Regions from separate parts of the Bacillus sp. NPDC093026 genome, predicted to be linked through region 2. Evidence: predicted binding sites of a transcription regulator. Region 2 holds the regulator's gene; each other region holds the start of a gene.
The links. The regulator LexA, encoded in region 2, represses DNA repair genes until DNA is damaged. The targets are predictions, from matches to a motif close to CGAACATATGTTCG.
Positions count from the first base shown of each region.

Region 1 (8,352 bases), on a different contig from region 2:
AATATAAGGCGGAAGTGGCATTTCTCCAAGCGATTCAAGCACTTCATAAAAAATACCTGTATACTGGAATTCGACTTTTCTTCCGCCATGTTCCAATTCCTCCGTACAAACCGCTTTTAAACGCCCATCACCAAATGTGATGACTGTTCCTTTTTTCACACGTTTCGCTGGTTTCACAAGCGTCTCCCATGTATCCCCTTCCTCCTGTGTTAGCAGAAGAACTTCCACTTTTGCACCTGTATCTTCCTTTGTACCGAACAGCCGTGCAGGCAACACACGTGTGTTATTTAAGACGAGACAATCACCCTTGTGAAAATAATCAGTAATCTGCGAAAATGTTGCGTGTGTGATCGCACCTGTTTCTTTATTTAATACCATCAGTCTTGATGCATCTCGCTTTTCAAGCGGGACCTGTGCAATCAATCTTTCTGGTAAATCAAAATCAAATAGTTCTAATTTCATTTCCTTCACCTATTCTGTAGTTAACTAGTTAATGTTATTTCATCCGTCCAAATATATTCAATAAAATGGTTAGCACAATGCTAATGACAATACACGTAATAACAGGAAAAAAGAACGTCACATTCCCTTTTTTCACAAAAATATCACCGGGAAGCTTTCCAACCAATTGAAACATAAGACCTGCGGCAAAAAGGACGCCACCTAAGATCATCAATATTTTAGGAAATTCAGTCACAAGCAGGACCCTCCATTTGAAAGTGTTCATACGCTTCTCTTGTGACGATCCGCCCTCTCGGTGTTCTTTGCAGGAACCCAATTTGCAGTAGATACGGTTCGTACACATCCTCAATCGTATGTGATTCTTCTCCAATCGTCGCTGAGATCGTATCAAGTCCAACAGGACCGCCTCTAAACTTCTCAATCATACTTAAAAGCAACTTATGGTCAATATGGTCTAACCCAAGGCGATCGACTTGAAGACGTTCAAGTGCATCTTCTGCAATGTCCTGTGTGATGACATGATTTCCAAGCACCTGCGCAAAATCTCTGACCCTTCTCAGCAAACGATTGGCTACCCTCGGTGTTCCCCTAGAACGTCTCGCAATCTCTTCAGCTGAGCGAATGTCAATACCGATATCAAATAACTCTGCTGTTCGTGCAACGATATGCGCTAAATCTCTTTGCTCATAGTATTCCAATCTTGCATGTACGCCAAACCTGTCTCGAAGCGGTGCAGTTAAAAGTCCGACACGTGTCGTTGCGCCCACAAGTGTAAATGGTGGTAAATCAAGCCGAACAGAACGTGCTGTATCTCCTTTTCCAATAACGATGTCTAGACAGAAGTCTTCCATCGCTGGATACAGCACTTCTTCTATGGAACGCTGGAGACGATGTATTTCATCAATAAAAAGAACGTCACCAGGTTCAAGTGAAGTCAAGATGGCTGCCAAATCACCAGGACGCTCGATGGCAGGTCCAGATGTCGTACGCAACTGTACATTCATTTCATTTGCAATGATAGACGCAAGCGTAGTTTTCCCAAGTCCAGGCGGTCCGTATAAAAGGACGTGATCTAGCGTTTCCTGCCTCATTCGGGCAGCTTCGATAAATACACTGAGGTTATCCTTTACTTTTTGCTGACCAATATACTGGCTAAGTGTCTGTGGTCGCAGACTTTGCTCAATGGCTGATTCATGGTTTTCTGCTTCAGTTGAGACGAGCCGTTCATCCATGAGACATCACCTTATTTCAACATTTTTTGTAAAGCTTTTTTTACATATTGATCGGTTGTCAAATTCTTCTCTTCTTTCAATAATGGAAGGACTTTTTTAATTTCACGATCGCCATATCCAAGGACACCTAAGGCTTCAAGTGCTTCATCTAGTGCTGTTTGTTCCTCCCTCTTGATATGGTCCTCGTGGTTAAACAAGTTGCCAATCATTTCCGGCACCACATCAGCAAGCTTCCCTTTGAGATCAAGAATGATCTGTCGCGCTGTTTTTTTGCCAACGCCAGGGAATTTAATGAGGAAGGCTTCGTCCTCACGTTCTATCGCTGAAATGACAGATCCAGGATCTCCGGAAGCAAGAATCGCAAGTGCACCCTTTGGTCCAATACCTGTCACATTTAACAATTTTGTAAACAACGCTTTTTCTGCTCTTGTCGAAAATCCATATAACGAAAAAGCGTCTTCCTTTATGTAATGATACGTATAAATGGTTTCTTGTTTTTTCACTTTAAAGACAAACGGGTTTGGGGTATACACTTGATATCCTACGCCGCCGTTTTCAATAACAACATATTGAGGGCATACATAATCAATGGTCCCTTTCACAAACTCTATCACCGATTTCACCTCTTTGACTGTTCTTCATTGTAACATAAAACGAAGAGAAAACCGCAATAAAAGTTAACATATGTTCGCTCAAAACCTTTTTGAAAAAGATCCAAGAAAAACAGCTTGCGGTCTTCACATCAGCAAGCTGTTTTTCCCTCTCTAATATGAGATTTCATTTCGATAAGGCTTCATCACCTCAAGCACATGCTCAAATTCATCTTTTGTGCGAAAAGGAATGCCATTTTGCAACTGCTCCTCAACATGACTTTCTAAACGGGACGTATCAATTTGAAAAAAAAGATGAACAGGCTCCGCCCAGACATCTGGCCTTCCATGAAACGTTGAAATGACACCGCCTTCTGATAATCCGATATATCCGTTCGCTTTACTTAAAGGAGAGATATCATCCATTTGTTTTCTAAAAAGGGCAAAATCTGCTCTTTGTTCGACCAATGTCCAGCCTTTATATTGCTTCCAAAATGTTTCTCTTTTTTCCAATGATGTTTGATGTCTTTCAATACTCACATCACCGTCTAAATATACTTTTTCAAGCTGAACGGTCATTGTTTTTGGTTGCCTTTGCAAGTGTTCTTTTCCTTCCATATCCGTTGCGAAGAAAAGTATACTTGTCATTATGAGTCCTGTGAGAAAACATTTCATATTCACTTTCAATATTTACACCTCTTTAGAACATGAGATCGATTCATGACATATGTAGTTTGACCCATTTTTCTATACATTAACCAAATCGAATGAACTGGTTCTTTTAAGAGTAATTCATTGTACACTTCTTTCGTAAGTGTTATGTTTTATACAATACACCGTTATGCTGAATGATTCTGTTTTTTCATCATTCGTTTTTAGCCGCATAAACTGATACCAAAGAAGGTGAAATCCATGACAGAAGCAAAAAGATTAGCCGAATCTATTCAGTATCATGAAGAAAACCGCTTTAATAAGCTTGTCACAAAACCGACAGAGCTTGAGCTGTGCGGCAAAGGAAGAAGTGCCTATGTATTCTCATACAAAAAAGACGACCAGAAGATGGCGCTGAAAGTTTTTTTTCCTTCTTGTCAAAAGATTGCCCAAAAAGAGGCAGCTATTTACGAAAAACTTTCCGGTTCCCCCTACTACCCTGCGATTTATGAGTCAGGTGATCAGTATATTTTAATGGAATATATTAAAGGCTACACTTTTTATGAATGCCTGACAAAAGGGATTCCGATTAAGAAACATATGATTGAACAGGTGGATGAAGCATTAGAAGAAGCGCGTCAGAAAGGGTTAAACCCTTCAGATATTCACTTACGTAATCTCATCTTAACGAAAGAAGGTCGCGTCCGTGTAATTGATGTCGCTCGCTTCACACAAACGAAAACATGTCATCAATGGGATGACTTAAAAGCCGCTTACGCCTACTATCAAAAACCTTTTTTTCCAAAAAAAGCGCCGCGCCTATGGCTTGAAATGATTGCGTATTTGTATAAAAAGAACTGGTTCTTTCGTCATCAAATGACCAAGAGAAATGATTTCTTATCATAACAAAAGCCACTCGAATGAGGAGCGGCTTTTGGTGTTTTATTTTGTTTCAACATGAATACTATTAACATTTAATAGATTGATGATGTCATCATTGAGCTTAAACCAATGATTTGCTTCCTCGATTTTTTTATACACATCATAGGTAGCTGGTCGTTTCAACTCGAACTCAAGCACTTCCCCATTGTTCATATGAAATGTTACCTTAAATACTTTCATTATAAGATCACCTTCCACTTTTTCTTGATCGCTCATTGAATTGGATTAGCTCTTTTCATTCATTCTCTATTTAAACCGTTTCCCCTGCTTCTTTGCTTTTAAACACAAGATGTTTACATTTTGTTTAAATTCTCGCAAAACAGCCACTCATCTGACTTTAATGTAGTATATTGTTTAAAAAGTGTTTCATGAAACGGAAGAAAAACCGAGCACCGTCTAAAGAAAATAAAGCAGTGTGGTTTCATCTAGTAGATGCCTTTATAGAATGGTCATTGCACTTAGGACGTTCTTTCATGTAGTCATAAGAGCTTTCATCCGTTTTATAAAACCTCGCACCAAACGAGTGAGAGGTTCTTTTTTATGGTTGATAAATCTGACTTCCTTGACTGATAAATTCTTTTGCCTTCTTCTCCATCTCTTTTTGTACTTGATCGGATTGATGCCTGATGTCATGAGAGATTTTCATGCTGCAAAATTTCGGTCCACACATGGAGCAAAAATGAGCCGTTTTAGCACCTTCAGCCGGCAGTGTTTCATCATGAAATGCAAGTGCTCGTTCTGGATCAAGAGAAAGGTGGAATTGATCTCGCCATCTAAATTCAAACCTAGCCTTCGATAATGCATCATCACGTTTTTGAGCAGCAGGATGACCTTTTGCTAAATCAGCTGCATGTGCTGCAATTTTATAGGCGATAACCCCCTCTCTCACATCCTCTTTATTCGGAAGACCTAAATGCTCTTTTGGTGTCACATAACATAGCATAGCCGTTCCATACCAGCCGATCATGGCGGCACCGATTGCTGATGTAATATGATCATATCCAGGGGCAATATCTGTTGTAAGCGGTCCTAATGTATAAAAAGGTGCCTCTTTGCAAATCTCCATCTGCAAATCTACATTCTCTTTTATTTTATCCATAGGGATATGTCCCGGTCCTTCAATCATGACCTGTACGTCATGTTTCCATGCGATATCAGTCAATTCTCCTAAAGTTCTTAGCTCTGCAAACTGGGCTTCATCATTCGCATCGGCAATCGATCCTGGTCTCAGCCCATCTCCAAGTGAAAATGCAATATCATACGTTTTCATGATTTCACAGATTTCCTCAAAGTGGGTATATAGAAAGTTTTCTTTATGATGGGCCAGACACCACCTCGCCATAATGGCACCGCCCCTTGAGACAATACCTGTTACCCTGTCTACTGTTAACGGAATATACCTTAATAGCACACCTGCATGAATCGTAAAGTAGTCTACACCCTGCTCTGCTTGTTCAATTAAAGTGTCTCTGTACACTTCCCACGTCAAATCTTCTGCCACTCCGTTGACTTTTTCAAGTGCCTGATAAATCGGGACAGTTCCTACAGGGACAGGGCAATTCCGAATAATCCATTCTCTCGTTGTATGAATGTCCTTTCCAGTAGATAAGTCCATCATTGTATCTGCTCCCCATCTAATGGCCCATGTCATCTTCTCTACCTCTTCTTCAATAGAAGAGGTCACCGCTGAATTCCCAATATTCGCATTAATTTTGACATGAAAGTTCTTGCCGATAATCATTGGCTCACTTTCAGGATGGTTGATATTTGCTGGAATGACCGCTCTTCCGCTGGCCACTTCCTCTCTCACAAATTCTGGACTTAACTGCTCCCTAATCGCAATAAATTCCATTTCTGGGGTGATGATCCCTTTTTTCGCATAATGCATTTGTGTCACACATGCACCTTTTTTTGCCCGGAGCGGTGAATGGGAAAATTTTGTATTATCCATATTCAATTGATTTTCCTTGAGACGATATCCATTATCTTCTGGTTTCACAATACGCCCTTCGTAAGATTCTGTGTCTTCTCTTTCTGCGATCCATGCCGCTCTCATTCGTTTCAATCCCTTTGTGACATCAATCTCAACGTTTTCATCCGTATATGGTCCACTTGTATCATAGACGCGAAGTGGTTCATTTTGTGTTTCACCAGTTTGAGTCACCGTATTTGAGAGTGTAATTTCCCTTTTCGGCACTAAAATGTCAGGTCTTGAGCCTTGCTCATATACCTTTTTACTGCCGTCAAAGCTTGACATAAATGGTTGGTTTGACTGTAAAATTGTTTTTCGTTTCATTTGCTGTTCTCCCCTTCTCTTAATCAGTAAAAGGACAGGATTGAATCAGCACCAGCAAAAAACCAGGCTCTTGTTTAGAACCTGGTTAGTCGTCAGAACAAACATGAATGTCATTTCAATGACTCATGTATTATCTTCAACTTCCCCACGCTGGTACGAGCCAGATCAGGTCCAAAGGGTTAAGAAGCCTCACTTCTCTCTCAGCCCTATGAAAGGGCACCCCTAGTTACTTTTATTTACTTCCACATCAGTGTAGCATAGGTGCAAAATGAAAAAAAGAACATTCAGGAAAATAGTTCCTATTTCCTATACACAATTTCAATAGAACACTTTCTCATTACAAGAAAAGTCATGAATTAGACAATAATGAAGTGAATCTCCATTATTGGCAAAAATCCACTACTCCAATTTACTGTTATTTAAGGGTTAAGGTTTGTTTTTAATGAAAAGGCTAAAGTACAAAATGTCATGAACACTTTGTCTTTAGCCTTTTCATTTTTAACACTTGTTATCGCGTCATGCCTGTTTGACCTGTTTCAAATTGAGTTCTTCTCATGTCACGAAAACGTGTAAATACGCCTTCATCTTTGAAGACTTGTACAGATCTTCCATCCGCATAGCGATTGGCTGCTTCTTCTATTTGGGATATTCCCTTTGATGTGAGACGTCCATCCGATTTAATGGCAATATACACATTTTCATCTGTTACCATTACTTGTGAGTCTGCCACGTGGTTCATTTTATTGACACGGTTTGCAATTTTTCTTGAACGCTGAACATTCTCTTGTTTATCATATCCAGAGAACGACATTTGTTGATGATAATTCATGTCTCCATGACTATAGCGTCCATCTCCGCCAGTGAGCGGCATTCTGGATTGATCATCTGTTTGAGTTTGAGGACGTGCACGGTTATCAACATTCGTTGTATTTTCTCTCATGCCTTCCATGAGCTCGGAAACTGGTCCTTGATGATCTTGATGATTTTCTGTCGACTGTTGATTTGAATGATAACCAACAGGTTGACCTGATTGATTATAGCGTGTATCTACACCCGCATTGTCATTTGCACCACATGCAGTTAAACCAATGGGAAGAAGCAATAATGCGATCGTTGTTTGCCATTTTTGTTTCAAACGAAAAACCCCCTGTGCTAATTCAATCTCATGAGCGCAAAACAGGCTCTTTTTTAGCATGCACAGTTGAGGAGAAAAACAAGCTGGCATTTATAAACTAAAAAAGGAACGATTGAGATCGTCCCTTTGTTCACTAATCTTCTTCGTCTTCTTCTGGTCTTGCGAAAACAGATTGATTTGGATTTTGCTGCATGGGATGCTGCGGATATGCACCCATTTGTCCATAAGGAACAGGGTTTGGATAATATCCCATCCATGGTTGATGATGTTGTTGCTTCATGCCATCATCACAGCCACAGTCTTCCTTGCCATACGCTTCATTTGGTCCATTTGGATAAAAACCTTGATTCATGTTGGCATTTGCATTTGGATGCATATGATGATGCAAATGGTGTCCATCATTTACTTGATGTTCATAATTTTCTCCATAATAAGCTGGCGCTTGATATGCCGGATAGTATGGCTGAGCATGGTAAGGATACGGCATCATATGATGATAATACGGTTGAACGGGATAACAAAATCCTGAACCCGGTAAAATAGGTGAAGCAGGTACTAATTGCTGTGGATATGGATACATAGCAGGCGGCGTATAACTGCCATAACCATAATAAGGATCATACTGCTCATGATGATGTTGGTGATGATCTTTATTTTCAGCCATTCCCCCTACATTCGCTCCTCCTACATTCGGCATTTGCGGGAAATTAGGCAGATTTGGGTCATTGTTATGTTCCATGTTTTTCCCCTCCTCTTTTTGTTGTGGAATATGAATGAACGGATCATATCCCTTAGCCACCTCATCTTTTTCATGCTCTTTATGTTCATGATGAAAATGGTCCTTGTGATCCTTTTTCTCATGAACATCATCTTTCTTTTCATGATAGTGATCTTTTTTCTCATGATGTTCTTTTTTTGGAGGAGGCGTGAATGGTTGATAAAGATTGGTCTGATAATAGTTCACATCTACTTGCGGGAAAACTGGCTGTTCTATCTTTGGGACTGGCGGTACATACGGAACCGGCTCATTTGGCTTTTCTTTAG
Region 1 is NZ_JBIVPN010000005.1:74,138-82,489, forward strand. It holds gene queA (tRNA preQ1(34) S-adenosylmethionine ribosyltransferase-isomerase QueA) at 1-462, opposite strand, end outside; gene ACIQCE_RS12330 (DUF2905 domain-containing protein) at 497-697, opposite strand; gene ruvB (Holliday junction branch migration DNA helicase RuvB) at 690-1,694, opposite strand; gene ruvA (Holliday junction branch migration protein RuvA) at 1,706-2,308, opposite strand; gene ACIQCE_RS12345 (BofC C-terminal domain-containing protein) at 2,459-2,959, opposite strand; gene ACIQCE_RS12350 (protein kinase family protein) at 3,197-3,841, shown strand; gene ACIQCE_RS12355 (hypothetical protein) at 3,878-4,057, opposite strand; gene thiC (phosphomethylpyrimidine synthase ThiC) at 4,416-6,173, opposite strand; TPP riboswitch at 6,299-6,407, opposite strand; gene ACIQCE_RS12365 (YhcN/YlaJ family sporulation lipoprotein) at 6,682-7,308, opposite strand; gene safA (SafA/ExsA family spore coat assembly protein) at 7,442-8,352, opposite strand, start outside.
Region 1: ruvA (Holliday junction branch migration protein RuvA) is a predicted target of LexA. The motif match lies at 2,372-2,385, and genes of this name have one in related genera.

Region 2 (8,352 bases):
TGCTCATTCATTTACTTGATCAAGGTGGATATATGTACATTTGCGGGGATGGAAAAGTCATGGCTCCTGATGTAGAAAACACGATTATAGAGATTTACCAAACTGTGAAGCAGTGTTCAAAAGAAGAAGCTGAAAATTGGCTGACATCTCTTACGAATGAATATAGATATGTAAAAGATGTATGGAGCTAACAAGAAGGGGAAAAACCGTCAATTGAGAAGTGTGACGGTTTTTTTGATGGTTTCATAGTGAAATAATTGACTGGTGAAAAGATGCAAAACACCTAATTTAAAAATGACATATTTTGTAATTCTCTCATTTCATTTGCACACGTCACATCTACGTCTGATTATGACAGGGTGACATCTGACGGAAAGGTGATATCTTCTACTCGTTTACTTGAAAGAACATCAAACTGGCGAGACGTAATTATTTGCGGCACTCACAGCAGTTACCGCAACTCCATACAGTGTGCACAAAAAGTAGCATTTAGACATTGATTTATTAGATTGCTCATCAAATCTTCGCTCTCATATCATCACATCATTTAATTGGTATTGAACGACGATTTCATGAATTAAAAGCGTTCAAATAACTGTTCAGTTTGAACATCCTTTTTATGAATTTCGTACTTTATCGCTCACCAATATAAAAAAAACAGACCTCTTAGAAGGTCTGCTTTTTATATCACAGCATCAATCTTTGTTACTTTCCAGTGTTTTTGTACTTTTTCATAAGTAACAGTGCGTTTTACTTTGCGTCCATCAAGAGTCGGTACTGTGAATTCATATGTGCGAATTGTGTTTTTCTTAGATACAAGTTTAGGAGTTGCTTTATCCCAGTTTAGCAAGTTGTCACCATCACCGACTGGAACAGCCATTTTACCTTGATGAACAATGAACTGATAGTCACTTAAACCGTGAGTGATGGCTTTTTTGGTGAAAACTTGTGATAAGTAGCTGTTTAGTTTTTTCTTTGTATCAAATGTTTTAGAAAGGTAGTTGTAAGTCATGCCTTTATAAGTAAATGTTTTTAATGTATAGTCCGGATGTTCAGTGATTTTGTAACCTGACATAGCACTCCAAAAGTGTTCCCTTGCATTAAGTGCAATATGTAACGCTTCTTTATTCGTCAAATCGGCTGGTTTTTTGGAAGCGGCCAGTGTAGTTGTTTGTAAAGAGATCATCAGCATAACAGCAGTTAAAAAGACAAATAATTTTTTCAAGGCGGTTGCCTCCTTTTCGAATGAAAACTTCTTATGTTACAAATGTTACAATAATTACAGTGATATGACAAGTATTAAATCTAAATGTTTTTTTCATTTTTCTTTCTATCTATATAACGTATAAGAAAGAGAGAAAGTTTTCATTTTTTATTCTTACTTCGTATTTAACCGTTCTAAAGTAGAATAAAACATCTTTTGAAAAGATTTTTGTTTTGACCATTAGCACGCTTTTGGTTTATCACATATACTGTCGTGATGAATGTCTAAGAAAGTGGTGTTAAGAATGTATAATCCGTATCACAGTTTATGGAATGGATACGCATCTGACAGACAGGTTCTTGGGTTGCCTTCGTTACCCATACCTCAAGTAGGAGGGTTTCCTGTCTTACCAATTGGAGGAGGAGGTATTGGTGCAGGGCAAGGTCTGGGAGGACAGTCACCTCCGCCAGCTCCCTCACAGAATATTCTTGCGCAGTATCAACAAGCGGTCTCACAGCCTCAAAGTATGCAGCCACTCATTTCACAACAAAGTGTAAGCGGTGGGCAGCAAACGGTTCAATTTGCTGCTGGATGTAATAGACGATGGACCATTGTGTTCCTTCGAAATGGTCAGGTGTTTTTAATGTATGTTCTTTCTTCACAGCCATTTGGTCGTACAACTGGTTTTATATGGCCGAACTTTACATTTGGTTCTTTCCCTAGCTCAAGTATTCTCGCTTATTCTTGTTCATAAAAAAAGAAAAAGCCAGTTCTCATCAACAGTTAATTAGACTGACCTACATTTATGAATCTCTATAAAACACCTTTGGCGAAGTGAATAAACGTGTAGACACGTTTAATGAGATATCACAATGAAGAACGGATCCAAACAAATGAGGCTACCATACACCGATAGAATTCGATGTTTTGGTAGCCTAAAAAGGTGTTTTATTCTTGTCTCAGATGACTAAGTCAGTTCAATGAAATGCCGGCTTTTTTTAATGAATATTTCTAAATACTCCAATTACTTTTCCTAGTATTCTGACATTCTGTAATATAATTGGTTCCATAGACGGGTTCTCTGGTTGTAATCTAAAGTGCGTGTCTTCTTTGTAAAAGCGTTTGACAGTTGCTTCATCTTCTTCTGTCATGGCTACTACAATGTCTCCATTATTGGCTGTACTTTGCTGGCGCACAATGACATAGTCCTTGTCTAAAATCCCAGCATCAATCATACTTTCTCCCATAATTTCAAGCATAAATACTTGTTCATCTGGAGCTGCAAATGTCTCAGGAAGAGGAAAGTATTCTTCTACATTCTCAACAGCAGTGATGGGCAGGCCCGCTGTTACTTTTCCGATAATAGGAACATTCATTACAGCACTCTTTGGAATATTCATTTCCTCTTCATCTAGTACTTCAATTGCTCTAGGTTTAGTAGGATCTCTTCTAATGAAACCTTTTGTTTCTAATCTAGCTAAATGTCCATGGACCGTTGAACTAGATGCTAGACCGACAGCTTCACCTATCTCGCGAACAGATGGAGGATAACCCTTGCTTTTTACTTCTTCTTTGATGAATTTCAGGATATCGAGTTGTCTTTTTGATAGCTTCGTCATCTTTTGCACCTCAAAACGTCAATTTTAAAGAAATTATAGCATGTTTTTCCTAACAGTACAAACATAGGTTCGAAAAAACGATTGACAGAAACGTTTGTTCGCATCTATAATAAGTGACAATCAGAGCGAACGCACATTCTGTTAGGAGAGATGAAATGATGAGTTTAAAAGAATCTATTATTTTTGTTGGGCTATTCTCGTTTATCGTGGGCATATTTCTCTCACTTATTGCAGTCACAAGCCATAATGATACAAATCAATATGTTAAAATAGAAGTTCAATCAGGTGATACTCTTTGGGGCATTGCCGATCAAGTAAACGACAGCAAATCAATCGATAAAAATGCGTTTATTGACTGGGTAACTGAACACAACAATCTTGCTTCAACTGACATTCAGCCAGGAGAAATCCTTGTGATACCTGTCAAAAAAGAGCATCCTGCCGTATACGAACTTGCAACAGTACAATAGAAAGGTCGATTGAAGACATGAACGCACTGATTTATGCGAGAGTGAGTACCGTTAAAGAAGAACAAGAAACCTCACTCATGAGACAAGAAGAAGAACTTCTAGCGTTAGCTGCTATGCATCAAATGAATGTCGTCAAAGTCATTAAAGAGAAAGCAAGCGGATATGATCTAGACCGTGATGGTGTTTTTGATATGCTTGCAACGATTAAAGAGCAGTCAATAGATGCCGTTTTAATTCAAGATGAGACACGCCTAGGAAGAGGACAAGCAAAAATTGCGCTTCTTCATTGTCTATTTAAAGAGAAAGTAAAGGTATATAGCGCCTTGCATAGAGGAGAACTTGAGCTTTCAGAAGCGGATGAAATGGTCATTGAAATTGTAGGAATTGTTGAAGAATATCAACGAAAAATTCATAACCTGAAAATTAAGCGGGGAATGAAAAGAGCTGTTGAACGCGGATACCAACCCGCGCTTAATTTGAAACACCGCGAACAAGCGCCTGGGCGTGAACGTATTGAAGTTCCGATATCAGAAATTGTTCGATTAAGAAAAAATAAAATGACTTTCGCCGAAATTGCCGCCACTCTTCAAGGGCTCGGTTTTGATATTTCAAAGGCAACGGTGCATCGAAGGTATCAAGAATATGAAAAGGGTCTTTCAACTTAAAGTGTGTTTTGTTGTAAAAAAGAAAGATATTTAGTAGTATGTAGAGAAAATGTTTTAAAGGAGTTTAATATGATTTCTAAAGAACAGCTTGCAAGGATTAATGAGCTTTCAAAAAAGTCGAAAGAGACCGGTTTATCAGAAGATGAAAAAACAGAACAAAAGCAATTAAGAGAAGAATATTTAAAAGCTTTTCGTTCTTCTATGAAAAATACACTCAAAACCGTGAAAATCGTTGACCCAGAAGGAAACGATGTCACACCTGAAAAATTAAAAAAAGAAAGAAATCAGAATCTCCATTAATAGGCAATGATTTCTTGTTTTTTGATAAGATGAGAAAAACATTCTCATCTTTTTATATTTGTATAAGTTTTTAAGTGATCGATAAACTAATTGTGACAATTTCCTTCATTTTTCAACGTGAAATAGTTGTGAAAAAAGGGCAGTAGATTTATGATAATGGTGTACACAAGATACGGAAGGGGATTTATATGGAAACGATTGAAATGAAATCTATTGCAACAATACGCACTCTCTCCATAGACGCAATTGAAAAAGCGAATTCTGGTCACCCTGGAATGCCGATGGGTGCTGCTCCTATGGCTTATGCTTTATGGACAAACCACTTAAACGTAAGTCCGCAAAACCCGAATTGGTTTAATAGAGACCGTTTTGTATTATCTGCTGGCCATGGTTCTATGCTGCTATATAGCATGCTTCATTTAAGCGGATACAACCTTAGCATTGATGATCTAAAACAATTCCGTCAATGGGGAAGCAAAACACCTGGTCATCCTGAATATGGACATACTGAAGGTGTAGATGCAACAACAGGCCCATTAGGACAAGGGATTGCAATGGCTGTCGGAATGGCACTTGCAGAAAGACACCTTGCTGAAACCTATAACAAAGATCACTTTAACGTTGTGGACCACTATACATACAGCATTTGTGGAGACGGTGACTTAATGGAGGGGATTTCCTCTGAAGCTGCTTCTCTTGCTGGTCATTTAGGCTTGGGTCGTTTGATTGTACTATATGATTCAAACGATATTTCCTTAGATGGGAATTTAGATCGTTCATTCTCTGAAAATGTGAAGAACCGATTTGAAGCAATGAATTGGGAAGTCCTCTACGTGAAAGATGGAAACAACATTGAAGAGATTACAGCAGCCATTGAAAAAGCAAAACAAAGTACGGACAAACCTACATTGATTGAAGTGAAAACGACAATCGGTTTCGGATCTCCAAACCGCGCTGGAACGTCAGGAGTTCATGGTGCACCGCTTGGTAGTGAGGAAGCGAAGCTAACGAAGGAAGCTTATTCTTGGACATTTGAAGAAGATTTCCATGTACCTTCTGAAGTGTACGAACATTTCCAGACAGTAGTAAAAGAAGCTGGTCAGAAAAAAGAAGCAGCGTGGAACGAATTATTTGAGGCATATGAAAAAGAATATCCAGAGCTAGCTGCTCAGCTAAAGCTTGCGATTGAAGGGAAATTGCCTGAAAACTGGGATCAAGAAATTCCTGTTTATGAAGCAGGTTCAAGCCTTGCCTCTCGTGCATCTTCTGGTGAAGTATTAAATGGCATTGCGAAGCAAGTACCTTTCTTTATTGGCGGTTCTGCTGATCTAGCTGGATCAAATAAGACAACCATTAAAAATACTGACGACTTCAGCAAAGATAACTATGCTGGAAGAAATATTTGGTTTGGTGTCAGAGAATTTGCAATGGGTGCAGCCTTAAACGGTATGGCACTTCACGGCGGACTTCGTGTATTCGGCGGTACGTTCTTTGTCTTCTCTGATTACTTAAGACCAGCTATTCGTCTAGCAGCATTAATGGGACTTCCTGTCACATATGTATTTACTCACGATAGTATTGCAGTCGGAGAAGATGGTCCAACGCATGAGCCCGTTGAGCAGCTTGCTTCACTTCGTGCGATGCCAAACCTTTCTGTGATTCGTCCTGCAGATGGAAATGAAACAGCTGCAGCGTGGAAACTTGCTGTATCATCAACGGATAAACCGACAGCTCTAGTACTTACGCGTCAAAATCTTCCAACGATTGATCAAGCACCAGAAAAAGCATACGAGGGTGTCAAAAAAGGTGGATACGTGGTGGTTGAAGCAGCTGATGCACAACCAGAAGCGCTTCTACTTGCTTCAGGATCTGAAGTAGGTTTAGCGATTGAAGCGCAAAAGGCGCTTGAAAAAGAGGGCATCCGCGTTTCAGTTGTCAGCCTTCCTTCATGGGATCGTTTCGATCAACAATCTGATGCGTATAAAGAGTCTGTTCTTCCTACAGCCGTTAGAGCAAGAATTGCCATTGAAATGGGTGCTTCACTAGGCTGGGAACGTTATACTGGTCTTGACGGTGATGTTATTGCGATTGACAAATTTGGCGCTTCTGCTCCAGGTGAAACGATTATGGAGAAATACGGATTTACTGTGAGCAATGTCGTGAGCCGTGTAAAAGCAAAGCTCAATAAATAATAGATATTCAAGTATCATGCTTTTTTGCCCTATGTTTGCAGAGTAATTTACATAAGCTCTGCAAACTTTTTTCTTTTTTCTTGCTTTTTTGACAAAACTAGTTTCTTCTTGCTTCATATATAGACAATTCTTTCTTTCACATTTTTGTATAATACAAGCAATAAACGAGATTGACGAAATGTGAAAGGAAGGGATAGACATGGAACGTCATTATTATATTTATTGGATTGAGGAGGAATTCGCCAATCATTATTTTGGTAGAGAGTCCATCCTGTTTCATTTGTTTGAGTCGTTGCACTGGACAAATCGCAGTGAAGACGAATTAGTGTTGCTTGTGAAGCAAGTGGATTATGTGACGAAACGAATCCCTGCTTTTCATATGCACCAACGATTGATGAATAATTTAACCGACATTCACTATACCCAAATTGGTTCTATTTACAGTGCCTCATTACCAGATGGGAAAGGAACAGCTGCTTTCATTTTAAAAGATCGTTATATACAAATGTCCGCTACAGGTAGTTATGAGGCGGAAACTGTGTTTTTTGAGGTACTAAGAAAAATTAGTCCATGCTTCCTAGCAATGGATTTTGGATCAAAGAAGCATGGGTGGCTGAATCCTGTAAAAGTGAGGAATTTTGTTTAAAAAAATAAATTTGAACGTGAAATGTTGTATAATAGCCTTTTGTTTAGTACACTTTATACGAGACAACATGAAGGAGGAAGAATTATGGATTTATGGGTTGTCATCCTTGTAGGCGTTGTTGCACTGCTTGCAGGAGTTGCACTCGGATTCTTTATTGCTCGTAAGTATATGATGAGCTACTTAAAAAAGAATCCACCAATTAATGAACAAATGCTTCGAATGATGATGATGCAAATGGGCATGAAACCGTCCCAAAAGAAAATCAATCAAATGATGAAAGCCATGAACAACCAAGCGAAATAATATGTACGATATTATGATCATAGATGGAACATGGTAATATTGGATGGACAAGCTTTGTCTGGACTTTATTTAAGTCACCTTCATCAGCAGCTTAAAACCACTGAACTTGCATGAATGAAAGCAGGGAAGGTGGTTTTTATTATGGAGATATATCTAGGCTCAAGATGAATAGAAGCGGTAAAACAAAAAACCCCGATTTAGGGGCTTTTGTTTCGTTTATTGTCATACATATCAATTTTTCTAAAAATCCATGCAAGGTTTATATCATAAGATATAATTAATTGGTTGAGTTTGAATGTAAGTGTCGTTGATATTGTAAAAGGAGATGATCTAGCTGCTGGCTATGTTCAATGGTCACTGTAGAGGTCATCCCATTATGCAAGACAACTTTTAACAGCTCTTCTCTTTTTTCTTCGATTTGAGTCAATAATGATGTTTTTACCAAAGTCATGTTCCTTTCATGCAAATCTTGATAAAAAGAATCGGTTCTATTATATCCATTATAAGGTTTATTTTCAAATTTAAAGGATTCATAATCTCGATGACAAATTAAATTATATAAGGTTTTAATAGAATAAACCATCTATATTGAGATGATGTAAAAAAAATGAAATGATTTTGTCATCTCTTATTGTATAGTGTAAGAAGGAGGGGGTTCTTTTGTCAGATCTTAATTATTTTTTAGCTTTTGGAGCAGGCTTTCTTTCTTTTATTTCACCGTGCTGCCTGCCGCTCTATCCAGCCTTTTTATCATATATCACTGGTGTGAGTATAGATGAATTGAAGTCAGAAAGGGTCATGTTGAGAAGAAGGAGTTTGCTTCATACACTTTTCTTTTTGATTGGTTTCTCTATTATTTTTATTGCAATTGGCTTTGGGACTTCGTTCGTCGGTTCGTTTTTTATTGAATATCATCAGGCGATTCGTCAAATTGGCGCCATTTTGATTATTTT
Region 2 is NZ_JBIVPN010000001.1:172,868-181,219, reverse strand. It holds gene ACIQCE_RS00940 (bifunctional cytochrome P450/NADPH--P450 reductase) at 1-191, shown strand, start outside; gene ACIQCE_RS00935 (IseA DL-endopeptidase inhibitor family protein) at 683-1,225, opposite strand; gene ACIQCE_RS00930 (hypothetical protein) at 1,509-1,958, shown strand; gene lexA (transcriptional repressor LexA) at 2,203-2,823, opposite strand; gene yneA (cell division suppressor protein YneA) at 2,982-3,293, shown strand; gene ACIQCE_RS00915 (YneB family resolvase-like protein) at 3,311-3,958, shown strand; gene ACIQCE_RS00910 (DUF896 domain-containing protein) at 4,028-4,258, shown strand; gene tkt (transketolase) at 4,447-6,450, shown strand; gene sirA (sporulation inhibitor of replication protein SirA) at 6,650-7,096, shown strand; gene ACIQCE_RS00895 (YneF family protein) at 7,181-7,399, shown strand; gene ACIQCE_RS00890 (Spo0E family sporulation regulatory protein-aspartic acid phosphatase) at 7,677-7,850, opposite strand; gene ACIQCE_RS00885 (cytochrome c biogenesis protein CcdA) at 8,060-8,352, shown strand, end outside.

Region 3 (8,352 bases), 620 kb from region 2:
TTCGTAAATACGTACGCCTCGCTCTATGAGAAGCTGGACAAGTGCATTCAAATAGTGAAGAGGGTGAAACTGTGCCTGCTGTTTCATTACTAGAGCGGCTTTTATTTCTGGATCAAAAGGAAGTTCTGTTTTCCAATCATGATCAATCCCAAGCTGTCTATAGGCACCTAATTCTTTCTTTAATTTTTTTAAGCCGCTTTCTTCTTTTGTGTACAGATAAGCATCTCTCACTTCGAGCTGACACTCGATTTGATGCTCCTTGACACGTGTTTGAATGAGCTCTTTTGCTTTTTCATTTGCTTCTACATACAATCGGGCTTTTGGCATGCCAATATGCTGAATCAACTCATGATAATACACATCGTGCTGTGATGTCACTTTTGCCGTCGTATGTCCGGTGGTGCCTTGCATTAGTTCATTTGCATCAATCATGATGACATCTAATCCACGTTCTGTCATTTCAAATGCAGTGGCAATACCAGTAATTCCGCCACCGACGATTATGACGTCTGCTGTGAGATCCTCTGATACTGACGGAAAAGAATCCTTCTTCTTGTCTGCTAACCATAGTGATTGAGATTGATCCATTCCTTTGTGTTCTTGTTCCATTTTGTCGCCTCCAGTTTCTTGTTGTGTATAATTTTTCCACATTATTGAAAATCATACATTCGCAAGGTGAACTGTTCATGAAATACATAAAAAAATCACGTTTTCATAAAAATAAACAAGATAGAAGAAAGGAGTGGATTTGTGTGTCAACAAAGCAGCCGAAGAAAACGTTGCCGCCTCAACATCAAAATGAACGCCCAGGTCTTGAATATAAAATGAACCCTAGACCTATCTTTGATCGGGAGGTGCAAGAGAAAAAATTAGCTGGGAAGACCGCTATTGTGACAGGGGGAGATAGTGGGATTGGAAGAGCGGTGGCTGTCTTATTTGCAAAAGAAGGAGCAAATGTGGCGATTGTTTACTTCAATGAACATCAGGATGCAGAGGAAACGAAGGCCTATATTGAAAAGGCTGGAGGCCGTGTCATCTTGATTGCAGGTGATTTGGGAGATGAATCTTTTTCACATGAGGTCGTCAAAAAAACAAAAGATGCTTTCGGTTCAATTGATATTTTGGTGAACAATGCGGGAGAACAACATCCGCAAAAAAGCATAGAACAGATTACTTCACATCAGCTTCTTCGTACATTTCAAACAAATATTTTTGCAATGTTTTATTTAACAAAAGCAGTGCTCCCTCATTTAAGGAAAGGAAGCACCATCATTAATACGACATCTGTCACGGCATATAAAGGCCATGAAACCTTGATTGATTATTCATCGACAAAAGGAGCAGTTGTGACATTTACAAGATCACTATCACTTTCTCTGATTAAACAAGGGATTCGAGTCAATGGAGTAGCCCCCGGTCCGATTTGGACACCGCTTATCCCCTCTACATTTACGGAAAAGGAAGTATCTGAATTTGGTGGGGATGTCCCAATGGAAAGACCAGGTGAACCGGTAGAGCTTGCACCTAGCTATTTATTTTTAGCGAGCGAAGACTCGTCTTACATGAATGGACAAATTCTTCATGTAAATGGTGGAACGATATTAAATGGGTAAACAAAAAACTTGCGGTAAAGAGAAGAATGACCGTCTCTCTGCCGCAAGTAAATCAACCATTATTGATGTAAGCAATGTTCTGTATATTGAGCTGACAGGTCATTGAACCGGTTTTCATCACGCTGATCCAGTGCCTTATCAATCTCTTCTCTAAGAACGGTTAAGCGCTGTTTATAAAGCGCCTCATCTAAAACCATTTGAATATAGATGTCTAGAATTGTGACGCCTTTTTCTTCAGTTTTTTGGGTGTTGCGGGACTTCATGAGCTCAGCATACGTTTTTTTCTCTTTCATAAAGAATCCCCCCGATGCCTTTTTTATAGTATATGGATTGGTGGAGAAAAAATCAATAAGAATTTATAATTTTTAGACAATTTATTTTTGTCCGATATCAACACCCCTTGTCTAATCGACATCATGAGCTGTTATTCTAAAAAATGTTTTTAAATAGATCGAATGGACTAAAATATACGATAAAAAGAATATTTTTGATAATTTTTAAAAAAATCCTGTCGTTTCTTATACGTTGGTGATAGATTAATAGTATCTAAATTAACCAAAAATTAACACAGGAGGAAAAGAAGTGTCAGGAATTAGTGAAACCCCTTTAGATTCATATGTCATTAACCAAACAACAATGGCGATCCTTCCAATAGAAGAAGGGAAAAAAGTATATTCAAAAGTCATTGAAAGAGAGAAATGTTTTTTCGTTGAATTAAAGCCGTTGCACATTATTGAACGTAGCTGCAGGTTCTTTGGTTCAAGCTATGCAGGCAGAAAAGCAGGAACGTACGAAGTAACGGGAATTTCACACAAACCCCCGATTGTGATTGACTCATCCAATCATCTGTATTTCTTTCCAACGTTTTCGTCCAATCGCCCTCAGTGCGGATGGATATCCCACAAATATATTCATACTTTTCAGGAATCGTCCCTTGGAGACACGATTGTCACCTTTACAAATGAGCAAACGGTCGAGCTGGATGTCTCATATAAATCATTTGAGAGTCAGGTGCACCGGACAGCGTATCTTCGGACAAAATTTCAAGATCGTCTTGATGGAGGTCTTCCTAAAAAACAAGAGTTTATGCTGTATCCAAAAGAGCAACAGCTCAATCTTGTGTACGATTTTATTTTAAGAGAACTTCGTAATAGATATTAGCAGAAAACCAGCGGCATGTAGCCGCTGAATGTTTTGATCTCGTGAGCGATTTAAAGCTCAACTTCCTCGTTTCTCCCATGAATTTGATGAAGTTGATGTAAGACAGAGCAAGAGGTGAACGTGTATCAGCGTTGTTTTTGTGCAACATTTTCAGGTGAATGTGGATACATTTTTGTGAATTTGATGAGAAAAAGAACGAAAGGGCAAGTGGACGTCTGTTACAATAAGAAGAAGTCATTTCTTTATTATTGTTCATATGTGTTTTAAAATGATGATATTTGACCGATATGAACAAATGTGTAAGAGAAATGGAGGCTCTGTATGAAAAAACAATGGTATTTGGTGCTGTTACTAATCGTGACGGTCACATTATTAGCAGCTTGCAATCAAGTAGGTCAGTCGCCTTCCAAACAAGAGAAAAAAGAAGTAGCGTATGAACAATGGGTTCAGCGTTATATGGATGAGTTAAATGAGTCATATGAGAACATGACCGATCAATTTATTTCAGATGGACATGGTGCGATTCAACCAAATGAAAAATTGACAAAAGCGACAAAAGCATTTGATCGTGTGATTCAAAAAGGACTTGCTCATCAAGAAGTCCCGAATGCATACAAAAAAGCTGATAAACAATTAAAGACAGGTTTAGCATCATTTGAAAAAGGGATAAACACGGTGGAGCAACTGTTGAAACGTCCTGATCATGATAAACTATTTATCTCTGCTACGCACCACTTACAAGATGGGCTACAAGAGACGGCAACCTTTATCGAAGAATTTGGCAAAATTCAGCATGCAAAATAAGAACACATAACAAAGCTTGGAAAGCTTCTCTAGAATCGAAAATCTTTCCAGCTCATTTCGTTAAAATAAAGGTTAGAGAGGGGGAGGGTGACATGAAAAAGGTTCGGCTTAACGGGAAGGCATGTATTTCACAAGAGGACCTTCATGAACAACTGAAAGCAACATTGCACCTGCCCGATCATTATGGAAAAAATCTTGACGCACTTTGGGACTGTTTGACAGGAGAGATTGAGCTTCCTGTACAACTCATATGGGAGGATTTTCTAGTAAGCAAAGAATATCTTGGAGAATATGCCGATACCTTGCAAAAGCTGTTCAAAGAAGCAGAAATGGAGCTTAGAGGGCAATTTCAATTCACCATTCAATAAAGAGTAGCCGATTCTACAAGCTAAAAAGATGACAAAGGGCTACAATTAAAACCATCTTAGCCCTTTGTCAGACAATCTGGAGCCTGCCAAAAGGCTTTTGCCTTCTCTCAAGGGAAAATTTCATTCGGTTTGATGGAGAAAATAACGAGTAAGCAGTTCCTCGACACGATGTCGTATACGCGGATTAAAGTACTTATGTGTTTCTTCATAACCGTTCATGACAAATAAATAAGTAGTAAACCCTTCATCGTGTTCAATTTGCTGTACTTTCATTTTTTCTTTTCGTAAATACTGTTTCAGTTGGTAGAGAGCTTTTTGTGCCTCTTGTAATGTGGAGGTCACAAGCTGAATATATGGTTCGTTTAATTTTAACGTTTGATTTTCTTTTAAATGTGCCAAATCGCGATTGAGGATGGAGATAACCATCGGGAGGAAAATGGCCTGTTCCATCATTTGAAGCTGTATTCTTGATAGTCTAGTCATTTTCAATGCCTGCTTTCATCACATTTAGAACGTTTGTTCTCATTTATTATATAGGATGATTGAAAGAATCTCAAGGAAGAAGGGATTCATTTGTAATTTCATGTTTTCCATGTAAAATGAAAAGTAGACAAACTTTGAAGGAGTAAACAAGTTGCCATCATTTCTTTCAATATTTACTCATGAAAATATATCAGCATTTTTTGAGAGCTATAAGGCTTTTGGTCCAATTATTGCGATATTACTCCCTTTAATAGAAGCGTTTTTACCGTTTTTACCTCTGGTTGTTTTTGCGGTTGCCAATGCAAATGCATTTGGGCTTTGGGAAGGTTTTTTATTGACATGGATTGGGGCGAGCGCAGGGTCTATTCTTGTCTTTTTACTGATCAGAAGATTTGGACAAATGAGAATGCTACATTTTATAAGCAGACATCCTTCAATTAAAAAATTGATGCTTTGGGTAGAAAAACGGGGTTTTGGTCCGTTGTTTATTTTGCTTTGCTTTCCATTTACGCCTTCTGCTGCTGTCAATGTTGTCGCAGGCTTATCAAGAATTAGCATCTGGCAATTTTCATTGGCTGTTTTCTCAGGTAAGTGTGTCATGCTCTTGATCATCAGTTTTGTTGGCTATGATTTGACCGCTTTAGTAAAGAATCCGTTAAGAAGTATTTTTGCGGTTCTAGTCATCGCTTTATTATGGTATGTTGGAAAGAGAGTAGAAAACAGGTTGAACATTCGAATGAGCAAACGCGGCGACAAAGGAGGCACTTAATGAAGAAGAAGCCATTATTATGGTTGATGATTATTACATGCATCGTGTTATTGTTCCAAGTAAAGAATTTCATGTTTGTCACGTACAAAGTAGAAGGGGTTAGTATGGATCCTACATTTACTGATGGAACAGAACTATTAATCAACAAGTTCTCGCCAAAGCTCACGAAAATCAATCGTTTTGATTACGTTCTTTTTCAAGGTCCAAACAATCAAATTTTTATTAAACGTGTCATAGGTCTTCCGGGAGAAACACTCAAATATGAAGATGATCAACTATTAGTCGATGGTGTTAAATGGAAAGAACCGTATTTAAAAGAGCAAAAGAAATATAAAATGGGAAACGTCCTGACAGGTGATTTTCAGCTAGAAACGATCACTGGACGGAAGAAAATACAAAACAATCATTACTTTGTGATTGGTGATAACCGAATACATAGCTTTGACAGCAGACATTTTGGGACGATTTCAAAGGATCAAGTCGTCGGAGTGAAAAGAAATAGTGAATAACAAAAAAGAGGCGCCTTGCTCATGCAAAGCGCCTCACTTTTATTTTGCTGCTTTATAATTCATTTGTCTTTTCACCCAAAAGTGGTGTAAAAACCTGAAAAACGGCGGCAGCATGGCGATCACAAGAATGACTCTGATCACTTGTACAGCCACAACAAACGTGGAATCCTCGTGAAGTGTGACGGCTGTTGTCGCCATTTCAGCAATTCCGCCGGGGGAAAAAGCAAGAATGGCAGTAATCACAGAAATGCCGGTAATCTCTGCAATAGCAATCGAACTGAGAACAGTTGCTGCGATAAGCCCAGCAGAGCTAATGACAGCCACGATGAAGGTGTTTTTTAAACCGACAAACATTTGTTTATTCATTTTTGAACCAATGGTCGCACCTAAACATAGTTGTGAAGCGACATTCGCTTGTGCTGGCCAGTAAGGAATCAAATCATGTTCTATAAAAGCGCCGGCGGCCACTTGAAGTGTAGCGACACCTAACATGCTGCCAATTAACCAAGGGGCAGGGAAGTGTAGACGGACGGCCATGCGGGACACTAGCCAAGCGGCGAAGATGAGCGCGGCGGTCCAAGTGAGATTTGACACGGTAAAAACGCCTGAAGAGAAAGCACTGCCATGCGTTGTCACAACAGCGTCAGAATGACTTTTCGTGTTTAAATAAAACACAGTAAACGGAATGGTCAATACGACCATCAAGACACGTATTGTTTGCACTAAACTGACAACAGCCGTATTGGCACCAACTTCTTGTGCAATCCCCGGCATAGCAGACAATCCTCCAGGAGCAGTACCGACAAAGCTGGTCAGCATATCTGTTTTGCTCAATTTCCACATAACGAAGCCCGAGAGCATCGCTAGAAAAATAGAAAATATGAGCATGAAGCTGACAGAGAGCCAATTTTCAGCGAAAATATGAAGCACTTTCATGTTCATTTTCTGCCCAAGCTCTACTCCAAGAATGAACTGACCAAGGATAAGCCAATTGCCGTGAATAGGTGATATTTTCTCTTTACGCTGAAAGCGAAAGGGGCGAAATAGGGCAATGAACGCGGCAGTGACCAATGTACCAATCATCCAGCCGATAGACATTCCTGTTAAAGATAAAAGAAATCCGCCTAAACCGCTAATGACAATAAAAATAAGGTCGGTTTGAAGGCTGTTTCCTTGTTTCATCACGTGTAAACCTTCTTCCTGTATGTTTGTTCAATAAGTGAAATGTGGATATGTTCACTATAATATAAATGTATCAATAAATAAAATACGGATTTTTTTATCTTTTTCATAAGATAAACTTATAGATTGGTAAGTTCAATTTATGTAGGGAAGAAGATTTGATGAAAAAAGACCAATAAATAAAAAATAACTTTAGTCAGAAATAAAGACAATACACAACTATTTTCCCCTATTTTTGTTATCGGTTGACTATGATTTTTATTTACACTACAATGCTTAGTGTGAGGTGGTAACATGAAAATTCCTTCTTTTAAATATAATGAAAAGGGATTGAATCGTTTTTTTGGTCCTTTAGAAGGAAAGATTATGGAAATTCTATATCAAGGTAAGGATATGTCGATTAAAGAAGTACAGCAGAAGCTATCAGATGAGAAGCCTATTAATTTCAACACTGTCATGACTGTGCTGAATCGCTTAACCGAAAAAGGGATTGTGGAAAAGAAAACGAAAGGTCGTTCATCTATCTATAATCCGATTTTAACAAAAGAAGAATTTCTCAATGAGCAAACCAAGTGGATAACGCAAGGGTTAATGGACGATTTTGGTCCACTGGCGGTGAATCATATGGTGGATGCGATTGAAAGTGCTGATCCTGAATTACTCAAAGTACTTGAAGCAAGACTTGCATCTAAAAAAAAGGAGAAGCAAAATGATTAAACTTAAGTCGAGTCTGCTGTTTTTAGGCGGGATGTTGATTGGTTTAGCCATTTTCTTTCAGATGGGTTATTACGTGCTCTCTAGCTTTTTTGGCTGGAACCAAGCATATAACCTCATCCATGTATGTCAGTCTGTTCTTAAATTCTATGGGTTAACTCCCTTGAAATATTTTTTGGATGCTTTGGTGATGTATACATTGGGATTTGCAGTGTTCTATATGACAAAGCAGATCAGAAAGTACACTCAATTAAAAAGAAACATAATGGTCGCTGTTGATCGAAAGTTGACAGAGGTCCTGTCAAAGAAGTATGCAAACGAAATCATTGTTTTTCATTATCATGAACCGCTTGCTTTTGCAATGGGTATGCTTCATCCGAAGGTTTACTTATCAACGACATTGATGAACATGCTCAATGAAGAAGAGATTGATGCCGTTGCTTACCACGAATTACATCATAAGGACAGCTACGACCCCATAAAAGCTTTCACTTTTTCAATGCTCACAAAGGTGATTTGGTATATTCCTGTGTTAAAACATATGAAAAAAAGCTACTCCGTTTTCCGTGAAGTCATTGCAGATGACTATGCTATTCAGCAGACAGGAACTGAGGAAGGAGTGGGTCAAGCCCTTTTGAAACTCATTAAAAATAGAACCCAGTTTCAAAAACGAACAAAGTTTGCTGTTTCCTTTGGAGACAGGGCGTTGAATTTACGAATTCAAAAGATTTTAAACCCAACATATAATA
Region 3 is NZ_JBIVPN010000001.1:793,394-801,745, reverse strand. It holds gene ACIQCE_RS04110 (FAD-dependent oxidoreductase) at 1-609, opposite strand, end outside; gene ACIQCE_RS04105 (SDR family oxidoreductase) at 753-1,613, shown strand; gene ACIQCE_RS04100 (IDEAL domain-containing protein) at 1,673-1,906, opposite strand; gene ACIQCE_RS04095 (competence protein ComK) at 2,196-2,774, shown strand; gene ACIQCE_RS04090 (hypothetical protein) at 3,096-3,578, shown strand; gene ACIQCE_RS04085 (barstar family protein) at 3,671-3,946, shown strand; gene ACIQCE_RS04080 (YhjD family protein) at 4,067-4,429, opposite strand; gene ACIQCE_RS04075 (TVP38/TMEM64 family protein) at 4,581-5,198, shown strand; gene lepB (signal peptidase I) at 5,198-5,707, shown strand; gene ACIQCE_RS04065 (AbrB family transcriptional regulator) at 5,747-6,889, opposite strand; gene ACIQCE_RS04060 (BlaI/MecI/CopY family transcriptional regulator) at 7,184-7,606, shown strand; gene ACIQCE_RS04055 (M56 family metallopeptidase) at 7,599-8,352, shown strand, end outside.
Region 3: ACIQCE_RS04080 (YhjD family protein) is a predicted target of LexA. The motif match lies at 4,456-4,469, and genes of this name have one in related genera.